2 regions of the Blautia sp. AF32-4BH genome follow, and region 2 is predicted to be linked to the other one. Evidence: riboswitches for the same ligand, from Rfam matches in the RefSeq annotation. Region 2 holds a riboswitch; the other holds the start of a gene.
The links. Region 2 has a riboswitch for lysine ahead of dapA (4-hydroxy-tetrahydrodipicolinate synthase). Riboswitches for the same ligand answer to the same signal wherever they lie in the genome.
Positions count from the first base shown of each region.

Region 1: it holds a riboswitch for lysine, as region 2 does, so the genes downstream of both, DWZ44_RS14245 (alanine/glycine:cation symporter family protein) here and dapA (4-hydroxy-tetrahydrodipicolinate synthase) in region 2, are expected to answer to the same signal.

Region 1 covers NZ_QTVL01000013.1:62,076-65,489, reverse strand. The annotation lists gene DWZ44_RS18490 (hypothetical protein) at 1-240, shown strand, start outside; gene DWZ44_RS14255 (peptide deformylase) at 282-692, shown strand; gene DWZ44_RS14250 (maltose acetyltransferase domain-containing protein) at 736-861, shown strand; lysine riboswitch at 966-1,140, shown strand; gene DWZ44_RS14245 (alanine/glycine:cation symporter family protein) at 1,326-2,804, shown strand; gene DWZ44_RS14240 (amidohydrolase) at 2,922-3,414, shown strand, end outside.
Region 2 covers NZ_QTVL01000005.1:163,862-167,275, forward strand. The annotation lists gene dapB (4-hydroxy-tetrahydrodipicolinate reductase) at 88-849, opposite strand; gene dapA (4-hydroxy-tetrahydrodipicolinate synthase) at 885-1,775, opposite strand; lysine riboswitch at 1,927-2,101, opposite strand; gene DWZ44_RS08415 (single-stranded DNA-binding protein) at 2,157-2,786, opposite strand; gene typA (translational GTPase TypA) at 3,192-3,414, shown strand, end outside.

The DNA.
Region 1 (3,414 bases), on a different contig from region 2:
ATTCTGAATGAAAACGGCGAATTGCGAAAAGTACTCTCCGGTGATTGGACGCAGAATTGCAATTCGAAAAATGTAGATACGACAAAATTCGTCAACATGATGCAGGCCGTCAAAGCCGGAAAACAGATTGACTGGATCTGTCCGTTCTGCAGCGGAACAGTAGAACGATTGGAGCAGAAAGGCGGAAAAAACGTAATCGGATGCACATCGTGCGATATGTGGATTCAAATAGAAAATTAAACGATTTTGGCCTTTAAGGCCGAAAGAGAAAGGAAACACAAATGGTAAAACCAATTATGAGAGACGTTCTCTTCCTCGGACAGAAATCCGTCCCGGCGACAGAGGAAGATCTGCAGGTGGGAAGAGATCTGCAGGACACACTGGCAGCAAACCGCGAGGCATGCGTCGGCATGGCGGCAAATATGATCGGCGTGAAAAAACGCATCATCATCGTAAACGCCGGATTCCGCGACATCATCATGTTCAACCCGGTGATCGTCCGCAAAAGCGGCCCCTACGAAACAGAAGAAGGCTGCCTTTCCCTGCCAGGCGTGCGGAAAACAAAGCGGTACCAGAACATCGAAATCGAATACTACGACTGGAACTGGAAAAAACAACGCCAGAAATTCACCGGCTGGCCAGCCCAGATCTGCCAGCATGAGATGGATCATCTGGAAGGGATACTTATTTAGATCCTACAGCAGACAGGAGGACAGTATGACAGACAGAGAATGAATGGTAAAAGGAATCATTTACAACCCGAATGTGGAAGAGCTGGCCAAAGAGCAGTCCGGCTATATGGAGCGTCTGTGGAAGTTCAACCAGCTGAAGCCGTCAGAGGGAGACAAGAAAGTCAAATAAATCAGGACAAATTTCGAAAATATAAAATTTTTGTAAAATAATGTCGAAAAAACGATTGACAAGTAGCGAAAAGAAACATATGATAATACCTGTCAATATACATATTCGGCAATAGAGGCGCGAAGGCTAAGAGTAGCTGTCCTGAGACAACGGGGTCTGGGACGGGCAGGGAAAGGAGCATTCGCCGAAACGGGGCAGTTCCCGAAAAACTGTCTGCGTTGGGGTACAGTCGAACAGGCTGTGCACTCTCACCGTACTGGTGGAGGAGCTATTGCTTCATGAACGTAGATTTAATGGAGCAGTGGTGAAGACCGCTGCTCTTTTTATTGTACTGCAGTTGGAACCGTGACAAAAGGTTCCAGGGGTGGAAATCTGTTTGGTTGGAGAACGAAAGACGAAACGGGTGTTACAGGATACGTCTGAAGAAAACTGTTGCCGGAAAAGAAAAAAGGGAGGATTTTGACATGATAGCATTTCTTAACTGGCTGGACGGTGTCCTTTGGGGCGTGCCGCTGATCGCGCTGATGATTCTGACCGGTCTGTACTTTACCGTTCGTTCTGGATTTTTCCAGTTCCGTCACTTTGGCTGGATTATGAAGAGAACCGGCGGAAAACTGTTCCAGAAAGAAGACAAAGCAAGTGAAGGAAAGGGTATGCTTTCCTCGTTTGAGGCGATTTCGACCGCTATCGGCGGTACCGTAGGATTCGGTAATATCGCCGGTGTTGCAACTGCAGTTGCAGCAGGCGGCCCGGGAGCCATTATGTGGATGTGGCTTTCGTCTCTGCTTGGTATGATATTAAAACAGGTTGAGGTTACCCTCGGCTGCTACTACCGTCACACCAACGAAAAAGGTGAGTACTACGGCGGTCCGACTTACTACATGGAGTGCGGACTTGGCGAGGAGCGCCACTGGGGCAAGCTGTGGCTGATCCCGGCGCTCATCTTCGGCATCGGTATTTTCTCCACCTTCTTCGTAACCTCTTCCAACCTGACCGCATCTCAGGTCGTAGCCGGTGCGTTCGGTATTGAGAATATCAATCTTGGAAGCTTCAAAGTAGAAGGCGTTATCGTGATGGGCGTTCTGCTCTGCATTCTGACCTATGTCGTTACAAGCGGCGGTACGAAGAAAATCGCAAGTCTGTTCAGCAAGCTCGTTCCATTTATGAGCGTTCTTTATATCTTGATGGGAATTGGCATGATCATCATCAACATCAACCGCGTTCCTGGCGTATTTGCAGCCATCGTAACAAACGCATTTACCGGAACAGCAGCGATCGGCGGTTTTGCCGGCTGCGCAGTCAGCGAGATTATCCGTGTGGGTATGGCGCGTTCCGTATACTCCAATGAGGCTGGATGGGGTACTTCTCCAATGATCCATGCTTCCGCAAAAACACCGCATCCGGTAGAGCAGGGTCTGTGGGGATCTTTCGAGGTATTCTTTGATACCATGGTTATCTGTACGATCACCGCACTTTCCGTTATCTTAAGCGGAAACTGGACCGACGGAACGAACGGCGGAACACTTGCTTTAAGTGCATTTGCAAGCGGATTCGGCAAATTTGGAAGCATCCTTCTGGCAGTCATCATGGTCATTTTCACTGTAACGACTTCCGGCGGATGGTTCACCTACTATCTGGCAATTCTGGAGCATCTGTATAAAAAAGAAGGCAAGATGAAAGATATCGTCATGAAAATCTTCTACGCAGTCCGCGCTCTGCCGGGCGTACTGTGGACGATCTATCTGGTAAAGACAAACAACCAGGGCTTTATCTGGACTGTCGTTGATATCACATCTGCGATCCCGACCTTCGTCAACGTAGCAGTGATCCTGATTCTCTCGAACCAGTATTTCAAACTGCTGAAAGACTACAAAGCAAGAAACTTCGGCCAGGGCACGGTAGACAAGAACGCCTGCCTGTTCTACGAAGAGAAAACGAAATAAAAAATATTCAAAAGCGAATCCAGACACGCATGAGAATAGCGTGTCTGAATTTGTATATTGCGCAAATGGGCAGAAAAGAATAGAATCAAATTTAGATGACAGTAGGAGGATAATGATATGAAAACAATTTACAAAAACGGAGCTGTCTACACCGGAAAACTGCCGCTTGTCGAAGCGTTTGCAGTAGAAGACGGCAAATTTGTTTTCGCCGGAAGCAGCGCAGAGGCAGATGCCCTTGCAGCAGCCGGCGACAAAGTTGTAGACCTCGGCGGAAAATTCGTCTGCAGCGGTTTTAACGACAGCCATATGCACCTTTTAAATTACGGAAGCTCCCTGCTGAAAGCGCAGCTTGCCGCACATACCGAAAGCCTGGAAGATATGCTCGCCTGCCTCGACACCTTCCAGAAAGAGCATCCGCGAAAAGACGGCGCATGGCTGATGGGCCGCGGCTGGAATCAGGATTACTTCACGGACGTGGACCGCATGCCGAACCGCTACGATCTTGACCGCGTATCAACTGAAGTTCCGATCTGCGCGACGAGAGCGTGCGGCCACTGCCTCGTAGTCAACAGCAAAGCGCTGGAACTCCTCGGCGTCACCGCAGATACCC
Region 2 (3,414 bases):
CCGTTGTAAGAAAAGAAAAAGTGCGCAACGTTTCGCATTTTCGTTGCGCACTTTCTGGTTTCTATTCACTTTTTCCCTGTTTCTGCCTTATTTCGCAGCAATGACATCCTGCATGTCATACATGCCAGCCGGTTTTCCAGCCAGGAATTTTGCAGCCTCTACAGCTCCTTTTCCGAAAACTCCTTTGGAATATGCCCTGTGGGAAAGGATAACAACCTCGTCCGGTCCTGCGAAGATGACATCGTGATCTCCGACGATCGTGCCGCCGCGTACGGCAGAGATTCCGATTTCCTTCGGATCACGCTGCTCGTGGCGCTGGCTTCTGTCATAAACATAGTGGTACTGGTTGTCCATTGCCTCATTCAGGCTGTCAGCCAGGGCGATGGCCGTTCCGCTCGGGGCATCGCATTTCAGTTTGTGGTGTTTCTCCACGATTTCCATATCAAAGCCTGCTTCGGCAAGCACTTTTGCAGCTGCCTGTACCAGTTTCATCAGCGTATTCACACCAAGGGACATATTTGCAGAGCGGAGAACCGGGATTTCTTTGCTGGTCTCCTGCACTTTTTTGAGCTGATCCTCGGTGAGGCCTGTGGTGCAGAGGACGAGTGGAAGTTTTTTCTCCTTGCAGGCATCGAGCAGTGCGTCGGCTGCCTTGTAGGAAGAAAAGTCAACGACTACGTCTGCCGGAACATCGCATTCTGCCAGGCTTTTGAATACCGGATAATCGTTCTGGCCGTTGTCGTTCATATCGATTCCGGCTATGATTTCTGCATTTGCATCTTCTTTTACCAGGCCGGTGATGACCTGTCCCATATGGCCGTTGCAGCCATGCATAATAATTTTAACCATTGTCTTTTTCCTTCTTTACTTCGTGTATTCTTAACTTAAGCCAGTTTGATTCCAAAATCTTTCATAGCCTTTGCCAGGCGCTCCTGGTTCTGCGGCTCCATCTCGGTCAGCGGCAGACGAAGCGGTCCAACTTCTTTGCCCATCAGGTTCAGCGCTGCTTTTACCGGAATCGGGTTTACTTCGCAGAACAGCGCATCGATGAGCGGCAGTGCTCTCAGCTGGATTTCTCTGGATCCGGCCACATCGCCGTCGAGGAATTTCTGTACCATGTCGTGGGTCTCACGCGGTGCTACGTTGGAAAGAACGGAGATTACACCGCTTCCGCCAAGGGAAAGGATCGGCACAACCTGATCGTCGTTTCCGGAGTACAGATCGATCTTTCCATCGGTCAGCTGCATAATTTTTGCGACCTGGGAAATGTTTCCGGAAGCCTCTTTGACTGCAACGATATTCTCAACGTTGTTGAACAGATAGACGATCGTTTCCGGTGCAATGTTTACGCCGGTTCTGCCCTGAATGTTGTAAAGGATGACCGGCACTTTGACGCTGTCTGCGATTGCGGTAAAGTGTGCAATCAGGCCCTTCTGTGTTGCTTTATTGTAATACGGAGAAACGAGAAGAAGTCCGTCCACGCCGTATTTTTCTGCTTCCTGAGACAGATAAATTGCTGTCTCCGTGCTGTTGGAGCCGGTTCCTGCAATTACCGGGATTCTGTGATTTACTTTTTCCACGGTATATTTGATGGCATCCAGATGCTCCTCATGGGACAGGGTCGAAGCCTCACCGGTGGTTCCGCAGATAACGATGGCGTCGGTTCCGCCGGCGATCTGCTCCTCAATCAGTTCTCCGAGTTTTTCGTAATTCACTTCCTGTGTTTCGGTCATCGGTGTGATAATTGCAACAGCTGCACCTTTAAAAATAGACATTCTCTTTTCCTCCTGTATGTTGTGTCAGATAAAACCATAAGAAATCAGTCGCCGGAGCTTATCTCCCACGGAAAATTTCACTTTCCGTTAAAAAAAGAGGCGCCTCATCCCAGATAAGATCGCCTCCAAATTCACACATACGCAGTATCTATGATCAGATAGCTCTCCATCTCTCGATGACAGTCGCAGATTTTTTCAACCTGCGCCCAGGAGCATACCGGTTCAGCGCCGGATGTCCTTCGGCATTCTTCCCTTTTCCTCTTCTTCTTTTGCTGCTGAGGCATCCGAAAAGGTACTCTTGAAGTAATGCGACCTCTATCCACTTCAGTTCTGCTTTTACTATAGCATCATTAAATTTTCTTGTCAACAGCGGATCGCGCTTTAACTCTCACTATATTCCAGCTTGCTCACCGAAACCTCATATGCGGTCCGCTTTTCCATTTCCGTCTCGCTCAGCCGCTTCATATATTCCCGGCTCTGGATCCGTCCCCAGATGAGAACGTGGCCGCCCACGGCAAACGCAGAGGCATACCGCGCATTCCGTCCCCAGCAGATGCACGGGATATAATCTGATTTTCCATACGGACGGTTGACCGCGATCAGAAGGTCGGCGATCTCTCTTCCCAGAGGTGTTTTCCGGTAGACCGGCGGTTTACATATGTATCCATCGAGGTAAATCTGGTTGGATTTGACGGAATCGTCCTCTTCCTCCACGAAGCTTAATTCCCGCGCAAATACGGAGAGTACCAGACGGTTCTTCTTCTCCTCGTGGCGGTTGTAGGACCGGAACTGACCGCTGATGCAGATCCACTCACCCTGGTAATCCTGTGATACGTCCACCAGCCGCTCGGAGACCATCACCGGAATGATGTCCTGCGATTCACTCAACCGCTTGACCATCACATCGACGAGGTAAAAGCCCTCTCCGAATACCTGATGGCTGAATGTAAACGGGGAGACAATCTCTCCCATGATAACCACCTGATTGTTTTCAATCATCTTGTCTGCCATAATGAAAATCCCCTTCCTTTGTCTTTTCTTTCTGAATATTGATTTCTGATCGGTACTTTGCTGATCTATAATCCTAATGTATGAACCACATTTCTTTTTCAGAACCACTTTTTTCCAGATTTTTTTATTTCTATTCAAATCAGCATTCTGCCCAATTTTTTGTATATGTTTCTGTAAAAACCGCACCACATGCTTCGTATTTTCTACCATTGCAATACAAAAAATGTCACATCTTCCCTGTTTTTTTTCTCTGTTCTGTGCTATAATAGTTCAGATAGGCAGGCATCCAGCAGAGACAAAACGGCAAGGCACCTGCCTTTGTGCTGTGATAAACATTCCCGGCCGGCTTGAAATTTTGAAAAATTGAACCCGGCAGGGTCAACCCATAGGAAGAGGAATGAAGAAATGAAAACAACGAGAGAAGATGTAAGAAACGTTGCCATCATCGCCCATGTCGATCATGGTAAAACTACACTGGTAGACGAGCTTCTGAAACAGAGCGGCGTTTTCCGTGCCAATCAGGAGGTTCAGGAACGTGTCATGGACTCGAACGATATCGAGCGTGAGCGTGGAATCACCATTCTTTCCAAAAATACAGCAGTTTACTACAAAGGAACGAAAATCAACA